Regions from separate parts of the Pseudomonas sp. AC247 genome, predicted to be linked through region 2. Evidence: riboswitches for the same ligand, from Rfam matches in the RefSeq annotation. Region 2 holds a riboswitch; each other region holds the start of a gene.
The links. Region 2 has a riboswitch for cobalamin ahead of ACZZ0B_RS13235 (ABC transporter substrate-binding protein). Riboswitches for the same ligand answer to the same signal wherever they lie in the genome.

Region 1: another riboswitch for cobalamin. It lies ahead of cobO (cob(I)yrinic acid a,c-diamide adenosyltransferase); the one in region 2 lies ahead of ACZZ0B_RS13235 (ABC transporter substrate-binding protein).
Region 3: another riboswitch for cobalamin. It lies ahead of cobW (cobalamin biosynthesis protein CobW); the one in region 2 lies ahead of ACZZ0B_RS13235 (ABC transporter substrate-binding protein).

Annotation. Positions count from the first base shown of each region.
Region 1 is NZ_OZ409829.1:3,887,499-3,893,509, reverse strand. Features, by position in the region: gene ACZZ0B_RS17540 (PQQ-dependent sugar dehydrogenase) at 1-1,191, opposite strand, end outside; gene ACZZ0B_RS17535 (hypothetical protein) at 1,258-1,842, opposite strand; cobalamin riboswitch at 2,006-2,235, shown strand; gene cobO (cob(I)yrinic acid a,c-diamide adenosyltransferase) at 2,317-2,928, shown strand; gene ACZZ0B_RS17525 (cobyrinate a,c-diamide synthase) at 2,925-4,325, shown strand; gene bluB (5,6-dimethylbenzimidazole synthase) at 4,322-4,972, shown strand; gene cbiB (adenosylcobinamide-phosphate synthase CbiB) at 4,969-5,877, shown strand; gene cobD (threonine-phosphate decarboxylase CobD) at 5,870-6,011, shown strand, end outside.
Region 2 is NZ_OZ409829.1:2,908,934-2,914,944, forward strand. Features, by position in the region: gene map (type I methionyl aminopeptidase) at 1-775, opposite strand, end outside; gene ACZZ0B_RS13220 (ParD-like family protein) at 772-999, opposite strand; gene ACZZ0B_RS13225 (hypothetical protein) at 1,184-1,393, opposite strand; gene ACZZ0B_RS13230 (Ppx/GppA family phosphatase) at 1,402-2,337, shown strand; cobalamin riboswitch at 2,380-2,573, shown strand; gene ACZZ0B_RS13235 (ABC transporter substrate-binding protein) at 2,719-3,732, shown strand; gene ACZZ0B_RS13240 (FecCD family ABC transporter permease) at 3,741-4,745, shown strand; gene ACZZ0B_RS13245 (ABC transporter ATP-binding protein) at 4,742-5,506, shown strand; gene ACZZ0B_RS13250 (GNAT family N-acetyltransferase) at 5,445-5,996, opposite strand.
Region 3 is NZ_OZ409829.1:2,714,058-2,720,068, forward strand. Features, by position in the region: gene cobN (cobaltochelatase subunit CobN) at 1-1,008, opposite strand, end outside; gene cobW (cobalamin biosynthesis protein CobW) at 1,012-2,085, opposite strand; cobalamin riboswitch at 2,185-2,396, opposite strand; cobalamin riboswitch at 3,366-3,587, shown strand; gene ACZZ0B_RS12455 (CbtB domain-containing protein) at 3,712-3,909, shown strand; gene ACZZ0B_RS12460 (CbtA family protein) at 3,921-4,622, shown strand; gene ACZZ0B_RS12465 (cobalamin biosynthesis protein) at 4,619-5,032, shown strand; gene cobM (precorrin-4 C(11)-methyltransferase) at 5,114-5,860, shown strand.

The DNA of each region.
Region 1 (6,011 bases), 980 kb from region 2:
CCCGGTCAGCACATCCACCGGTTTACCGCTCGGCTTGCCGCCGGTAAACGGCACAAAAATCACCTTGTAGCCACTGTGCGGTTTACGGTTCCACGATCCATGCTGGCCGATGAACGCGCCTTCCTTGAACTGCGCTGGCAAGGTGTTGCCTTCGGCGAAGCTCAGGCCGAGCGATGCGGTGTGCGGGCCGACCGCGTAATCCGGGGCGATGGCCTTGGCCACCAGATCCAGATTCTGTGGCGACACTCGAACGTCGACGTGCTGCCCGTAATAACTGAACGGCCAGCCGTAGAAACCGCCGTCCTTCACTGAAGTAATGTAATCCGGCACCAGGTCGCTGCCGATCTCGTCACGCTCGTTGACCGCTGTCCACAGTGCGCCGCTGGTAGGCTCCCAAGCCAGGCCGTTGGGGTTGCGAATGCCCGAAGCGAAAATCCGGTGATTGCCGGTCGCCCGATCGACTTCCCAGATCGCCGCGCGGCCTTCTTCTTTATCCAGGCCGTTCTCACCGACGTTACTGTTTGAGCCGACCGTGACGTACAGCTTATCGCCGTCCTTACTGGCGATGACGTTTTTGGTCCAGTGATGGTTCAACGTGCCGCCGGGCAGATCGGTCACTTTGATTGGCTGCGACTTGATCTCGGTCGCGCCGGGTTCGTAGTGAAAGCGCAACAGGCGATCGGTATCAGCGACATACAAATCATTGCCGACCAGGGTCATGCCAAAGGGCGAATTGAGGTTCTGCAAAAACACCGTGCGCGTCTCGGCCACACCATCGTGATCGGCGTCGCGCAGCAGGGTGATGCGGTTCGGGCTCGGCACGCCGGCCCCAGCCTTGCCCATGACTTTCTTCATGACCCAGCCACGAACGCCGCTGCTGTCGTCGGGTTTCGGCGGTGCATTGGTTTCCGCCACCAGCACATCACCGTTGGGCAGCACGTAGAGCCAGCGCGGATGATCGAGGCCTTCGGCAAATGCCGCGACTTGAGTGCCGACCGCCGCCGTCGGTTTGCCGCCCTCCGGCCAGCCGATCGCCGGGGCGATGTTCACCGTCGGGATCAGGGTCTTGTTCGGTTCGGGCAATTTCGGCGACGGGCCGGTGCCGTCGGTGACTTGCAGGCTGGAGGATTCACCGCAGGCGGCGAGCCCTCCGGCGAGGGCGATGACGAAAACGAGCTGGGGCTTGCGCATTGCTGATCTTCCCTATGAATGCATTCCTAATCATAGAGGAGGTCGCAAGCCCGATGGTTCAACTGCTCAGCCGCGGGCCTCCTTGAACAGCACGGCAATGCCGGGATGATAATTGCCGGCTTCGCTGCGCAATTTGCGGTAGGCGTAGGGGAAATACCAGGCGACCGCGCAGGTGTGTTCCTTTTGCAGGTCGTCGACCATGTCTTGCAGCTCTTCGGGGCTGGCGCTGTGTTGGGCTTTTTGCGGGGCGACAAACAGGCAGCCGAGCTTGAGGTCGCTGGCAAAGCTGATGCGTTTGGCATCGTTGGTAATGTCGAGCAGGGCTTGGGTCAGGTTGAGGTTGGTGACCCGTGGCCAGCGCTGCGTAGCCTGAATGTAAGCGCGATCTTCGGCGCTGGCAATGAACAGGTCGGCGCGGGCATTGCGCTCACCTTCTTCATTCTGTTTGCGCGTGGGCGTGTCGTTCAGGGTGACCAGTTCGGCCATCCACGCCGCTGCCGAGAGCAGGCCGAGATTGGCTTTCTCGTCATGCCAGTACGGTGTGTCGCTGTCGCCGCGTACGGCGTTAAAGCGGTCGATACAGTCAAACCAGCGTTCAAGCAGCGGGCGCAGGAATTCCAGGCGCGGGTTGCTGATGATCATGCCTTGCATCGTCATCATCCTTATTCTTGTGATGGGCTTTTTCGGGAAAAGCATGGCTCTTTGATATCATTTGTATCAGTGTGGCACAAGATTGGCGCCAGATAATTGATCGACGGCAGTTATTCGCCCGATGGCCGCCTCTTTAATTGACGCTCCACCCCCAACCCTCTAACCTTCGCGGCTTGTTTCAGGTGCTCTGTGACCCACGTCGACAGAGTGAAACAGGGAAGCCGGTGAGGGTTGTCTTCAGGTGAAGAACAATCACGATCCCGGCGCTGCCCCCGCAACGGTAAATGAGTAAAAGCTGCGCCTTGAGCCACTGCCTCGACAGAAGCGGGAAGGCGCGCAGCCAGGCCAACGCCGCTCATGAGCCCGGAGACCGGCCTGATCCATCCAGCGGCATCACGGTGGGCGATGCCAGGCTTTTTGCCGTCTATTCTTGTGCCTGCCCGCCGTTATCCAGCCCCAACGGAGAGCTCCCCCATGACTGATTCCCCCGAGCGCGACGAACGCCATCTGGCGCGTATGCAGCGCAAAAAAGCCGTGATCGACGAACGCATCGCCAACTCCCCCGACGAGTGCGGCCTGGTGCTGGTGCTGACCGGCAATGGCAAAGGCAAGAGCAGCTCGGCGTTCGGCATGCTCGCCCGCGCCATGGGGCACGGCATGAAGTGCGGCGTGGTGCAGTTCATCAAGGGGCGTAACAGCACCGGCGAAGAATTGTTCTTCCGCCGCTTCCCCGAGCAAGTGCGCTTCCATGTCATGGGCGAGGGCTTCACCTGGGAAACTCAGGATCGCCAGCGCGACATCGCTGCAGCCGAAGCGGCATGGGCGGTTTCCCGTGAGCTGCTGCGTGATCCGTCGATCGGCCTGGTGGTGCTCGATGAACTGAACATCGCCCTCAAGCACGGCTACCTCGATCTCGATCAGGTGCTCAGCGATCTGCAGGCACGTCCGCCGATGCAGCACGTGATCGTCACCGGTCGCGCGGCCAAGCCGGAAATGATCGAGATGGGCGACACGGTCACCGAAATGGGCATGCTCAAACACGCCTTCCAGGCCGGCATCAAAGCGCAGAAAGGCGTCGAACTTTGAATCAACCACGTCACTGCCCGGCGGTGCTCATCGCCGCTCCGGCCTCCGGTCAGGGCAAGACCACCGTCACCGCCGCGCTCGCCCGTTTGCATCGCAATCAGGGGCGCAAAGTGCGCGTGTTCAAATGCGGCCCGGACTTCCTTGATCCGATGATCCTCGAGCGTGCCAGCGGTGCGCCGGTGTATCAACTGGACATGTGGATGGTCGGCGAGCAGGAGAGTCGTCGGCTGTTGTGGGAAGCCGCTGCCGAGGCGGATCTGATTCTGATCGAAGGCGTGATGGGCCTGTTTGACGGTACGCCCTCGAGCGCGGATCTGGCGCGGCATTTTGGTGTGCCGGTGCTCGGGGTGATCGACGGCACGGCGATGGCGCAGACCTTTGGTGCGCTGGCGCTGGGACTGGCCAAGTATCAGCCGGATCTGCCATTTGCCGGGGTTTTGGCCAACCGGGTTGGCACGTTGCGTCATGCGCAATTGCTGGAAGGCAGCCTTACCGAAGGTCTGCGTTGGTACGGCGCATTGTCGCGCGAGACCGGCATTGAATTGCCGAGTCGGCATCTGGGGCTGGTCCAGGCCAGCGAACTGAATGACCTCGATGTGCGTCTCGACGCCGCAGCCGATGCACTGGCCAGCAGCTGCGAGGTAGCGCTGCCACCGGCCGTGGAATTTGCCGCGCCGGACGTCGTCGCTGTTGAGCCGCTGCTGAAGAATGTGCGCATTGCCGTTGCACGTGATGAGGCGTTTGCCTTCACTTACGGCGCTAGCCTGGATCTGCTGCGGGCGATGGGCGCCGAGTTGAGCTTTTTCTCGCCGATCCGCGATACGCAATTGCCGGAGGCGGACAGTCTGTACCTGCCGGGCGGTTATCCGGAATTGCACCATGTTGCGTTGTCGCAGAACACCGCGATGGTTGCGGCAATCCTTGCACACCATGCGGCGGGCAAGCCGTTGCTCGCTGAGTGTGGCGGGATGCTGTATTTGCTCGATTCGCTGACGGATGTTGAAGGCACTCGCGCTGAGCTGGTTGGGCTGCTCAAGGGCGACGCGGTGATGCAGAAGCGTCTGGCGGCGTTGGCGTTGCAGGCGGTGGATCTGCCGGAAGGTTCGTTGCGTGGGCACACTTATCATCATTCGTTGACGACTACCGAACTGACGCCGATTGCTCGAGGGCTGAGCCCGAATGGTGGGCGCGGCGCCGAGGCGGTTTATCGGGAAGGGCGGATGACGGCTTCTTATGTGCACTTCTATTTTCCGTCGAATCCTGCGGCTGTCGCTGCATTGTTTGCGCCGTCCCTTGAGGACGCTATCGCGAGCAGGCTCACTCCTACAGTGGGCGATGGTGTGCCTGACGAAACGCAATCCCCTGTAGGAGCGAGCCTGCTCGCGATGGGGCCATGACCGACAACGCATTCTCCGAAGCCGAGCGCGAAGCGGTTTACAGAGCCATCGCCGAACGCCGCGACATGCGCCACTTCACCGGTGGCAGCGTCGAGCCGGAGCTGTTGCGCCGACTTTTGGAAGCCGCCCACCAGGCGCCAAGCGTCGGCCTGATGCAGCCCTGGCGCTTCATTCGCATCAGCGACCGAACGTTACGCGGTCAGATCCAGAGCCTCGTCGAAGCAGAACGCATCCGCACAGCCATTGCCCTCGGCGAGCGCAGTGACGAGTTCATGAAACTCAAGGTCGAAGGCATCAACGACTGCGCTGAGGTGCTGGTCGCCGCGCTGATGGATGATCGCGACAAGCACATTTTCGGGCGCCGCACGCTGCCGGAAATGGACATGGCGTCGTTGTCCTGCGCGATTCAAAACCTCTGGCTGGCCTCGCGCGCAGAAGGCTTGGGCATGGGCTGGGTCTCGTTGTTCGAGCCACAGGCACTCGCCGATCTGCTGAAATTGCCGGCAGGCGCCAAACCCCTGGCTGTTTTGTGCCTGGGCCCGGTCAAGGAGTTCTATCCGGCGCCGATGCTGGTACTCGAAGGGTGGGCGCAGGCGCGGCCGCTCAATGAGTTGCTGTATGAAAATTATTGGGGAGTGAGTCAATGAGTGTGGCGTTGTTGAGTGTCGCCGCAGTGGCGCTGGATGCGCTGCTCGGTGAACCGAAACGCTGGCATCCGCTGGTGGCGTTCGGCAATTTTGCCGGGCGCATCGAGCAACGTTTCAACGGCGGTGGTCGTGGCTGGCGCAGCCATGGCGTCACCGCGTGGGTGATCGCGGTGCTGCCGCTGACGTTGCTTGCCACGGCCTTATCATGGGCGCCGTACGTGGGTTGGGTGGTCGAAATTCTCGCGTTGTATTGCGCCCTCGGCATGCGCAGCCTCGGCGAGCATGTCGCCCCGGTGGCCGCAGCGTTGCGCGCGGATGATCTGGACGAAGCGCGCAAGCGAGTCGGCTATCTGGTCAGTCGCCAGACCGATGAACTCGACAGCACCGCCGTGGCCCGCGCCGCCACCGAATCAGTGCTGGAAAACGGCAGTGATGCGGTGTTCGCCGCGCTGTTCTGGTTTGTTGTCGCCGGTGCCCCGGGCGTAGTGCTCTATCGCTTGAGCAACACGCTCGATGCGATGTGGGGTTATCGCAACGAGCGCTTTGAGCGTTTCGGCTGGGCCGCAGCGAAAATCGACGACGTGCTCAACTACATTCCTGCGCGTCTGGTGGCGTTGACCTACGCGCTATTGGGCAAAACCCGACTCGCCTTGAAATGCTGGCGTACGCAGGCGCCAAAATGGGACAGCCCCAACGCCGGCCCGGTGATGGCGTCTGGCGCAGGAGCGCTGGGTGTTGAATTGGGTGGCCCGGCGATTTACCACGGCGAACTGCATGAGCGTCCGCAACTTGGCGAAGGCGCTCCGGCCGATGCCGATTCCATCGACCGTGGCTGGCAATTGGTCCAGCGCGGGGTATGGTTATGGCTGCTGATTCTCTGCGTGGGGGCTGAATTCTATGCTTGAGCACGGTGGCCGACTGCGTAAGGCGGCGCACGATTACGGCATCGCCGAGGCGGACTGGCTCGACCTGTCCAGCGGTCTCGCGCCGTGGCCATTTCCGATCCCGGAAATCCCGCTGCGTGCCTGGGCGCGCTTGC
Region 2 (6,011 bases):
AGCCTTCGATGTCGTCGGGCCAGGCGGTGAGGATTTCGAAGCCCGTCTCCGTCACCGCCACCATATGCTCCCACTGCGCTGACAACGAGCCATCCTTGGTCAGCACCGTCCAGCCGTCCGGCATGTTCTTCACGTGACGTTTACCGGCATTGAGCATCGGCTCCACGGTAAAAATCATCCCGGCCTTGAGTTTCATGCCTTGATCGGGAAGGCCGTAATGCAGAATCTGCGGCTCATCGTGATAGACCTTGCCGATCCCGTGCCCGCAATACTCGCGTACGACGCTGAAGCCTTCCTTCTCCGCCAACGTCTGGATCGCGTGGCCGATATCGCCCAAGGTGGCGCCTGGCTTGACCACGCGAATCCCCGCGCACATGGCGTCATAGGTAGTCTTGATCAGATGCTGCGCCTCGGGTGTTGCCTCGCCGACCATGTACATGCGGCTGGTGTCGCCGAACCAGCCGTCCTTGATCACCGCGATGTCGAGGTTGACGATGTCGCCATCCTTCAACGGCGTGCCCGACGGAATGCCGTGACAGACCACATCATTGACCGAGGCGCAGACGGTTTTCGGAAAGCCGTGATAACCGACGTTGGCCGGCACTGCTTTTTGCACATTGACGATGTAGTCGTTGCACAGTTGATCGAGCTGATCAGTGGTGACGCCCGCCTTGACGTGCGGCACCAGCATCGCCAGTACTTCAGCGGCGAGTTTGCCGGCGGCGCGCGATTGCGCGATGTCGGCCGGGGTGTTGATCTTGATCTGGTTTCTCATGCGCTGACGGCTTCCTGAGTCAGTTGTTGCAGATCCAGCCCGCCGTTCTGTTCGGCGCGGATCAGCAAGCGGCAAATGGCGCTGTGGTCGAGGTTGGGGTGCAGTTCGGCGAGCATGCCGATGCGCATCCAGTGCTCGGCTTGCGCGTTGATCGAGCGGCTGAGAGCGTTGCTGGAGATACGCAGGTTCTCGTGCATGTCCTCTGAAATCTTTACGATGCCCATATATGAATCCGATACGATGTGTATATGGAACGTATATTAGCCAGCCTCTATTAAAAATTGCAAATACGACCCCTGTAGGAGCTGCCGAAGGCTGCGATCTTTTGATCTTGCTCTCCAAAAACAAAGTCAAAAGATCGCAGCCTTCGGCAGCTCCTACAGGGGTATGTGTAATGGTTTGCTTCGCTCAAATCGCAGGCAAAAAAAAGCTGCCACGAATGGCAGCAGAAACTTCAAGAACACGCGATGTATTGAGCCAAGCATAGACGCTGAATAATGACAGTGTCATGACAGCCGTAAATTCACTGAACCGCCCCTGCCCCGTCATCAGGCTGTCATCAAGATCGCGGCAGAATCCTCGCAAACCGTCTTGCGCCGCGTGACGGCTGTTTTGCAAGGATTCCCATGAAAGAACACGCCCCGCTGTTCGCTGCCATCGACTTGGGTTCGAATGCCTTTCGCCTGATGATCGGCCAGTCGGTGCGCAGTCGCAAAGGCTTCTTGATTCAGGAAGTGAAAACCCTGCGCGAACCGGTGCGTCTTGCCGAAGGCTTTGATGGCGGCGCGCTGGATGCGCTGGCGCTGGATCGCGGCTGGCAGGCGTTGGCGCGGTTCGGCAAAAAACTGCGCGGTTTCGAGGCCGGCCGGGTACGTGCGGTGGCGACCAGTGCGGTGCGTGAAGCGGATAACGCGCAGCTGTTTCTGGCCAGTGCCGAACGGCATCTGGGCTTCCCCATCGATGTGATTTGCGGCCATGAAGAAGCGCGCCTGGTCTACGCCGGCGTGACTCACGCCTTGCCGAGCGCCGAAGACCTGCGCCTGGTGGTCGACATCGGCGGCGGTTCCACCGAGCTGATCCTCGGCCAGGGTTCACAGCCGTTGCTGACCGAGAGCATCGCCATCGGCAGCGGCACCTTGAGCACGCGTTTCTTTCGCGGCGGCGATGTGTCCGCCGGCGCGCTGCAGGAAGCCGAGCGCTTCGCCATCCTGCAGTTTGAAAAAGTTGCCCGGCGCTATCGTGCTCAGGGCTGGCAGCAGACCATCGGCTCTTCCGGCACCGCGCGCATGCTGGCCAAAGTGCTCAAGGCCAACCGCCTCAACGATTTGGGTCAGGACGGCATCACCTACGGCGGACTGCTGCGCCTGTCGCTGCTGCTGCTGAAAGTCAACAACGTCCAGCAATTGCAACTCGCCGGCCTGCAACCGCACCGCCAAAGCATTCTCCCCGGTGGACTGGTGTTGATGCTGGCGGCGTTCAAAGTGTTTGGCATCGCGCAAATGCTGCCATCCGAACCGGGCCTGCGTTTGGGCGTGTTGCACGGTTTGATGAGCCAACACTAATCCTCGCTGCGGCAGATTCGTCTCCCCTTCAGCGGCTCGATCGACTACCATGCCGCCGCCGGTTCCCGAAGGGGACTAAGAGGGAATCCGAGGTGCTCGCACAGCACTGACCGGAACTGCCCCCGCAACTGTAGGTGCCGAGCCTGCTCCACGACTGCCACTGGGTGAATCCCGGGAAGGCCGGAGCCAGGCGATGACGCATCAGTCAGGAGACCTGCCGGCACAGTGACTCACTAACCGGCGGGGTGTCCGGGAAGGACATCGTGCCGTGCGCATCTTCAATGGATGACCGGCCTTGCGCTGTTGCCCTGACCGCGTTCGATGGTGTGTTTCCAATCCGTACTCTCCCGCTCCGCGTACGGATTCCCCGGAGACTGCCTCATGCTGCTGCCCCGCGTTGCCACCTTCATCACTGGCCTGAGCCTTTGCACCCTGGCCCACGCGGCACCGACCGCTTACCCGCTGACGGTGGAAAACTGCGGCAGCACCCTCACCTTCCAACACGCCCCGACGCGCACGGTGACCATCGGCCAGGCCGGCACGGAAATGCTTTACGCCCTGGGTCTGGGCGACAAAGTCGTCGGCACTTCGCTGTGGTTCAACAACGTGCTGGCCAAGTACAAGGCGCAGAACGACCAGATCGAGCGCCTGGCCGATAACGAGCCGAGTTTTGAATCGGTGATCGGCAAGCGTCCGGAACTGGTCGCCGTGGAGCTGGAATGGATGGTCGGCCCGCAAGGCGCGGTCGGCACTCGCGAACAGTTTCATGAACTGAAGATTCCGACGTACCTGCTGCCCTCCGATTGCGAAGCCAAGGACAACCTCGTCGGCGCCGACGGCACGCGCCTGGCACCGTTTCGCATCGACACGATCTACAAGAGCGTGAGTCAACTGGCGCAAATCTTCGATGTGCAGGAGCGTGGCCAGCAGCTCAACGACGCACTCAAGGCCAGTCTCGCCCGCTCGATTGCCATCGCCCAGGGCAAACAGCTGAAGGACGCCAGCGCGCTGGTCTGGTTCTCCAGCGCACAGATGGACATCGAGCCGTTCGTGGCCGGACACAAAGGCATTCCCGATTTCATGCTCAGCACCCTCGGCGTGCGCAACGTGGTGCAATCCGATGAAGAGTGGCCAACGGTTGGCTGGGAAACCATCGCCAAGGCCAACCCGACCTTCCTCGTCATCGCCCGAATGGACCGTCGACGCTTCCCCGCTGACGACCATGAAAAGAAACTCGCCTTCCTGCGCAGCGACCCGGTGACGCGCAACATGGACGCGGTGAAACACAACCGCATCATCGTTCTCGACGCCATGGCCATGCAGGCGAGCCTGCGCATGTTCGATGGCCTGGAACAACTGGCCACGGCCATCAACGGCTATGACCTGTCGCAATGAGTGCAAGCCTGATCCGTACGCTGCTGGCCTTGGCGACACTGTTGATTGCAGTGGTTGCCGGCGTGGCCATCGGTGAGACCTCGATTGAACCGGGCGTGGTGTTGCAAGTCCTCGCCAACAAACTGTGGGGCGCCGGCTATGCGCTCGACCCCATCGACGAAGGCATTGTCTGGAACTATCGATTGACCCGCGCACTGGTCGCCGCGGCCTGTGGTGCCGGGTTGGCGACGTGCGGGGTGATTTTGCAGTCGCTGTTGCGCAACCCGTTGGCCGATCCGTATCTGCTGGGCATCTCCGCCGGCGCCTCGACCGGCGCGGTGATGGTGGCATTGCTCGGCGTCGGCGCCGGGGTGGTTTCGCTGTCGGCGGGCGCGTTTGCCGGGGCGGTGACGGCGTTTGTGCTGGTGATTGTGCTGGCGCGGGTCAGCGGCTCGGCCAGTGGCACCGGACAAATCATTCTCGCGGGCATCGCCGGCTCGCAGCTGTTCAATGCACTGACCGCGTTTCTGATTACCCGCTCAGCCAGCTCGGAACAGGCGCGCGGCATCATGTTCTGGCTGCTTGGCAATCTCGGCGGCGTGCGTTGGCCGTCGGTGTGGCTGGCAGTGCCGGTGGCATTCGCCGGTCTGGTCGTGTGCCTGTGGCATCGTCGCGCGCTGGATGCGTTTACCTTTGGCGCAGACTCGGCGGCGTCCCTCGGCATTGCGGTGCGCCGGGTGCAGATTCTGCTGATCGGCTGTGCGGCGCTGGTGACAGCGGTGATGGTCTCGATTGTCGGCTCGATAGGCTTTGTCGGGCTGGTGATTCCGCATGCCGCACGTCTGCTGCTCGGCACCGGGCATGCTCGGCTGTTGCCGGCCAGTGCGTTGGGGGGCGCGGTGTTTTTGATCGCCGCCGACGTGTTGTCGCGCACCTTGATCAAGGGGCAGGTGATTCCGGTCGGCGTGATCACCGCGCTGGTCGGTGCGCCGGTGTTCGCGTTGATTCTGGTCGCACGCAGGTCTGCTCGATGAGCGGCGTTCTGAGTTGTTCCGGGTTGACCTTCAAGGTGCGCGGTGCCGAGTTGCTCAACGGTGTCAGCCTTGCGGTCGAGCGCGGCGAGACCCTCGGTATCGTCGGGCCCAACGGTTCGGGCAAATCGACCCTGTTGAAACTGTTGGCCGGGTTGCGCGAACCGAGCGCTGGCGAAGTACTGCTCGACGGTCAGCGTCTGGGCAAAATGTCCCGCCGCAGCATTGCGCAGAAACTTGCAGTGGTCGAGCAACAGGCTGACACCGACGACGGCATTCGCGTGTTCGACGCTGTAGCGCTGGGGCGCACGCCGTGGCTGTCGGCGCTGCAACCGTGGTCGGCGGCTGACGATGCCATCGTCCAACAGGCGCTGACCGACGTTGACGCGACGCACCTGCGCAATCGTCTCTGGCGCAGCCTGTCGGGCGGTGAGCGACAACGCGTACACATCGCTCGGGCATTGGCGCAGCGACCGCAAATTCTATTGCTGGATGAGCCGGCCAATCATCTCGACATTCAGCATCAACTGACCATTCTCAACGTGGTGCAGGCGTTGCCGGTGACCACGTTGATCGCCCTGCATGATCTGAATCAGGCGTTAAAATGCGATCGTCTGGCGGTGCTGGAGCGCGGGCGGCTGGTGGCGTTGGGCGAACCGCTGGAGGTGCTGACACCGCAGCGGTTGCAGGAAACATTCGGGGTCAGAGCGCATTACCTGACGGATCCGTTTGACGGGGCGCAGATTCTACGTTTCCACGCATGACGGCGTGCATGTGTGTGGTCTGCCACACCGGGTCAGCGTCGGCATCAATGATCTCGAAACCCTGCCGCTGCCAGAACGCGATGGCGCCCGGCAGAAACGGATGGGTGTGCAGGTAAATCACGTCTACTGCGTTGGCGAGTGCCAGATCCTTGAGTGATCCATACAGTGCGCCGGCCAGCCCTGAACGGCGCTGCGCAGGCAGGACGAACAGACGCACGACCTCCACCACTGTGCGGTCGGGATAGGCAAGGTGCGGGAAGCGTCGGTCATAAGGGAGATAGCCGATGGACGCGACGATTTGCCCTTCGTGGCGAGCGATCAGAAAGCGCCCTGCCCCATGCAGATAAACCTCGGCAAAACGCGCCAGATCGTCGGGCATGCCCGTCGCGCTCAGCTTCGGGAAAAGCTCGGCGCGGGCCTTTAGAACAAAATCCAGCACTTCAGGAATGTCGGCGTCGGATACGGTCTGGATAACGGGTTGATCACTCATGTAGCGGCAAACACC
Region 3 (6,011 bases), 190 kb from region 2:
GGCCAGATCCTTGAAGCTGATCGGCCGGCTGATAATGCGCCCGTCGAGTTCCGGCAAGGCAATGTGCATCGCCAGATCACGCGGGCCGAGGCCCTGCTCACTGTCGCGCCAGCCGGGCTCGTTGTCTTGCGCGCAGATCGCCTGAATCACCGGAATGTTGCGGCGAAACGGCCGCAAATGCGGCGCTTCAGGGCTGGATTGAGCGAAACCGGTGGTGTTCAATATCACCCCTGCCTCGACTTCATCCAGCCAATCCTCGACCACCGAGAGGCAGCCGGGCTCTTTCAAACTGGCCACCGCGATCGGCAGCGGATTAAGCCCCGCCGCCTGCAAACGCTGGCAAAAAACATTGATGAACGCGGTGTTCGCCGCTTGCAAATGCGAGCGGTAAAACAGCACTGCCGCAACCGGTTGCTCAGGCCGCCATTCGGCTTGCCAGTCACTCAGTGCAGCGGTGTTTTTAGTCGGGTGGTAAATCGCCGTGCGCGGCAGGGTTTGCGGCTCGTTCCATGCGTAATCGCGGCCGAGCCAACGGCTGGCCATGCAACGGAAGAAATCCAGTGCGTTGCCCAGGCCGCCTTGGCGCAAGAACTGCCAGAGCCGGTCGCGATCTTCGGCGTTGACGGTGCTCAAGTCGCTGAGCTCCGGATCGGGCCGATCATCACCCGGCACCAGAATCACCTGCACACCGCGCTCGGCCAACTCGATCATACGCTCGACGCCATACCGCCAATAGGCGATGCCGCCGTGCAGCGAAATCAGGATGACCTTGGCGTGACGCAACACTTCATCGACGTACAAGTCGACCGAAGCGTGATTCTGCACCTGCATCGGATTGGCCAGACGCAGGCTCGGATAATCCTCGGGCAACTGCTGCGCCGCTTCGGCGAGCAGCGCCAGGCTGGAATCACCGCTGCACAGGATCACCAGCTCGGCGGGGGTTTGGCCAAGGTCGGCAATGTTGTCATCCGAGACGAAACCGCCGGGCTGAGTCCTGAGCAGGTGCATGGCTTAAACGCTGAGCGCAGCGCGCAGTTGCGCTTCGAGTTGCGCCGCGTCGAGTTCCTGACCGATCAACACCAGACGCGTCACGCGCACTTCCTCGGCGCCCCACTGACGGTCGAAATGCTTGTCGAAACGCGTGCCCACGCCTTGGATCAGCAAGCGCATTGGTTTGTTCGGGATAGCGGCGAAACCTTTGACACGGAGGATGCCGTGCTTGACCACCAGTTGCGTCAGGGCGTCGAGCAGCAGGCTTTCGTCGGCTTGCGGCAGTTCGATGGAGATCGAGTCGAAAGCGTCGTGATCGTGGTCATCGTGATCGTCATCGCCATCACCGTGGTGGTGATCGTGATGGCTGTGACGGCTGTCGATGTGTTCTTCGGAACCGGCGCCGAGGCCGATCAGCACGTCCAGCGGCAGACGACCGTTGCTGGCCTCGATGATTTTCACCGCCGGAGGCAACTCTTCGGCGACTTCGGCACGTACGCGAGCGAGGTCTTCCGGGCTGGTCTGGTCGGCCTTGTTGAGGATCACCAGGTCGGCGCTGGCCAATTGGTCGGCGAACAGTTCGTGCAGCGGCGATTCGTGATCGAGGTTCGGGTCGAGTTTGCGCTGCGCATCGACCTGATCCGGGAACGCGGCGAAGGTGCCAGCGGCCACGGCCGGGCTGTCGACCACGGTGATCACTGCATCAACGGTGCAGGCGCTGCGGATTTCCGGCCACTGGAAGGCTTGGACCAAAGGTTTCGGCAGGGCCAGGCCCGAGGTTTCGATGAGGATGTGGTCGAGGTCACCACGACGCGCGACCAGTTCGCGCATCACCGGGAAGAATTCTTCCTGAACGGTGCAGCACAGGCAGCCGTTGGCCAGTTCGTAGACGCGACCAACCGCTTCTTCTTCGCTGCAGCCGATGGTGCATTGCTTGAGGATTTCACCGTCGATGCCCAGCTCGCCAAACTCGTTGACGATCACCGCGATACGACGGCCCTGCGCGTTGTCGAGCATGTGCCGCAGGAGCGTGGTTTTGCCCGAGCCGAGGAAGCCGGTGACGATGGTGACGGGGAGTTTGGCCAGTGTTTTCATCGGTATGCCCTTTGGCAAGCGGCGGGCATACGGGACGAGAACCGGCAGCGCGCGTGCGTGCCTGGAGAGTTCGCCACCGGATCACCCCGCCCGGTTGTAGTGAGAATCTGTGACGAGGCAGGTCTCCTGGCTGACGGTGTTCAGGCGCGAGGCCTGGCGTTTGCTGCGCCTTCCCGCGGGCTCATCGATTGAGCTGGCAGTGGCGTGGCAGCGAACATCACCGTTCACAGTTGCGGGGGCAGCCGCGGCATTGACCGCGTTCCCTTCTTAGCTTCGGCGTGGGCCGAAGAACCTCGAAAGCGCAAGGCTACGCATCGGTTGGTGGTGGGTCAATGGGCGTTGAGTTTTGGTATTGGGGGCATATCCGTTGCTGCGGGTGCTGCCGCTGGCGGTTTCGCTCTTACAGCGAGTCACCTTTTCCAAACGCCGAAAAGGTAACCCAAAAGGCTTTGCCCCGGCGTACGGCACTTCGCTGAGGCTCAGTGTTCCCTCACTACGGTGTCCATCCGGGGGCATCGCCTACGGTTTGCTTCGCTGCACCTCCTCTCGATGTGTGCGGCTGCGCCGCACGGCGCTGCGCGCCTGCCCCCCGGATGGACACCTACGCTCGGCCTGCCGAAGGGGCAAAAGATCAAAAGCCAGAGCCAAAGCAGATCAAAAGATCGCAGCCTTCGGCAGCTCCTACAGGGGATTGCGTCGAAAGGTGGGTAGGCTGCCAGCCTGCTTTCGCCAGCGAACAAAAAGCACAGCCGATAACCCATGTAGGAGCTGCCGCAGGCTGCGATCTTTTGATCTTGCTCTTAAAAGATAAAGTCAAAGGATCGCGGCCTTCGGCAGCTCCTACAGGTGATCGCATCGGAAAGTATGTTGTCATCGCGAGCAAGCTTTGCTCCTACGAAAATCAAAAGCGGAACACCCACGCTCCTCACCACTCAACAGGATGAGCGTTAGCTCGGCTGCGGCTTTTGATCTGTAAGGCGACGTCGGAAGGCTGAGTGGAGGGATTGATCCGGGCGTGGGAGCGCAGCGACCGTTTGGCGCAGCCAAACACAGCGAGAGGAGGTGCAGCGAAGCAAACCGTAGGCGCTGCGCCCGGATCGATCCCGGAGCGAAGGGACCCCGAGCCCCAGCGAGCGGGCCGCACGTAGGAGCAAGCCTTTTCGGTTACCTTTTCGGCGTTTGGAAAAGGTGACCCGCCGTAAGGGCGGAACCCTAAGACGCCGTTACCGCAGCAACGGATCCACCCCAAAAAATTGACTAAAAACCCAACCCCATGCTCTCCTACACAACTTGTTACGGGTGCCCTTCACAGGGTGAAACGGGAAACCGGTGAATCATGTGCTTTACTCAAGCCCATGTCAGTCCGGTGCTGCCCCCGCAACGGTAAGCGAGCGAAGCGTCAAAACCACTGTGCCCGTACGGCATGGGAAGGAGACGCTTGCAGGTCGGCCTGACGCCAACCCCTCGTGAGCCCGGAGACCGGCCCGCAACACACAGCTCGCACCTCGTGCGTCGCTGAACATAACAAACCCGCGGTGGGCGGGCGCTGTTCGAACCTCTGCGAGCCCGACCCGCAGGGGTTTTCATGCGCTCGATTCACCCGCTGACACTCCAGAGGGAAGCGCCATGTCGATCATCAGCAGCACCGGCAGCAACACGGACAAAATCACCAGCAGCGCCACACTGAGCCAACGCCTGAGCGCCGCGATCTTCGCGTCGATCCTCGGCGCCAGCCTGGTCTACTTCGCCGGCTTCTCGCACATCGAAGCGGTGCACAACGCCGCCCACGATACCCGCCACAGCGCCGCGTTCCCGTGCCACTGAGACCTGCCGACATGATCAAGCGTATTGCGCAAACCGCAGGGTTCACCGGTCTTCTGGCCGCCCTGCTCCTCACCCTGCTGCAAAGCTTCTGGGTCTCGCCGCTGATTCTTCAAGCGGAAACTTTCGAAAAAGCCGAACCCATCGCCGTGCATGAACACGCCGAAGGCGCCATGGCCGGCCACACCCACGACGCCGAAGCCTGGGAGCCGGAAGACGGCTGGCAGCGCGTGGTCTCGACCACGGGCGGCAATCTGGTGGTAGCCGTCGGTTTCGCCCTGATGCTCGCCGGCCTTTACACCCTGCGCGCACCGACCAAAACCTCGCAAGGCCTGCTCTGGGGCCTGGCCGGCTACGCCACGTTCGTCCTCGCGCCGACTTTGGGCCTGCCGCCAGAACTGCCGGGCACCGCGGCCGCTGATCTGGCTTCGCGACAGATGTGGTGGATCGGCACTGCCGCGTCGACTGCCGTCGGCCTGTCATTGATCGCGTTCAGCCGTCACTGGCTGATGAAAGTCCTCGGTGTGGCGATTCTCGCCGTGCCGCACGTGATCGGCGCCCCACAGCCGCAAGTGCATTCGATGCTCGCCCCTGAAGCATTGGAAGCGCAGTTCAAAATCGCTTCGCAGCTGACCAACGTAGTGTTCTGGCTGACCCTGGGCCTGATCAGTGCCTGGTTGTTCCGCCGCAAAAGCGCTGGCCAATACCACGCATGACAAATGACAGCGCAGCGCCGACCTTTGTGGTCGGCCTGGGCTGCCAGCGCGGCTGCCCTGCCAGCACGCTGCGCGCGTTACTTGATCAGGCGTTACAGGCACATCGCATCGAGCTTCATGCGGTCAAGGCTCTGGCCAGTATCGACCTGAAACGCGATGAACCCGGTTTACAGGAACTCGCCGCACAACTGGCGTTGCCATTGCTGTACTTCAGCAGCGAGGAATTGGCCAGTTACCAAGAGCGACTCAGCCATCGTTCCGAGATCGCTTACGAACGCACCGGTTGTTACGGCGTTGCCGAAAGTGCTGCGCTGGCCCTCGCCGAACAGTTGATTCAGGCACCGGCAAAACTGCTGATTTCCCGGCAAAAATACGCCCAGGCCACCTTCGCATTGGCCGGCGCCGCGTAAAAACCCGATAATCCCCGCCATCGATCATGAGCAATCTTCATCTGAAGCCATTGCTGCGCCTCTTTTTCACAGGATTCTACGATGACCGTCTACTTCATCGGCGCCGGCCCCGGCGACCCGGAACTGATCACCGTCAAAGGCCAGCGGCTGATCCGCAGTTGCCCGGTGATCATCTATGCAGGCTCGCTGGTGCCGACGGCGGTGCTTGAAGGTCATCAGGCTGAAACGGTGGTCAACAGCGCCGAATTGCATCTGGAACAGATCATCGAACTGATCAAAACCGCGCACGCGAACGGTCAGGATGTGGCGCGGGTGCATTCCGGCGATCCGAGTCTGTATGGCGCGATTGGTGAGCAGATTCGCTATTTGCGCGAGCTGAATATTCCGTTTGAGATCGTTCCCGGCGTGACGGCAACGGCGGCGTGTGCGGCATTGCTGGGTGCGGAGCTGACGCTGCCGGACATTTCACAAAGCGTGATTCTGACCCGCTATGCCGATAAAACCGCGATGCCCGCGGGTGAAGAACTCGGCAGTCTGGCGCAGCACGGTGCGACCATGGCGATTCATTTGGGCGTTAATCACCTAGACAAGATTCTGGCCGAGCTATTGCCGCATTACGGCGCTGATTGCCCGATTGCGGTGATTCACCGGGCGACGTGGCCGGATCAGGATTGGGTGGTCGGGACGCTGGCGGATATTGCCGGGAAGGTTGAAGCGAAAGGCTTTCGGCGTACGGCGTTGATACTGGTCGGGCGGGTGTTGGGGAGTGAGGTGTTTAGCGAGTCATCGCTGTACCGCGCGGGGCATGCACACCTTTACAGACCCTGAAAGCAAAAGATCGCAGCCTTCGGCAGCTCCTACAGGGAAACACATTCCAATGTAGGAGCTGCCGAAGGCTGCGATCTTTTGATTCTGTGGCTTCAGACAATGCATTCATCACGGGAAAATGCATTGCCTGAATTGGAACTGCTGCGCAGTT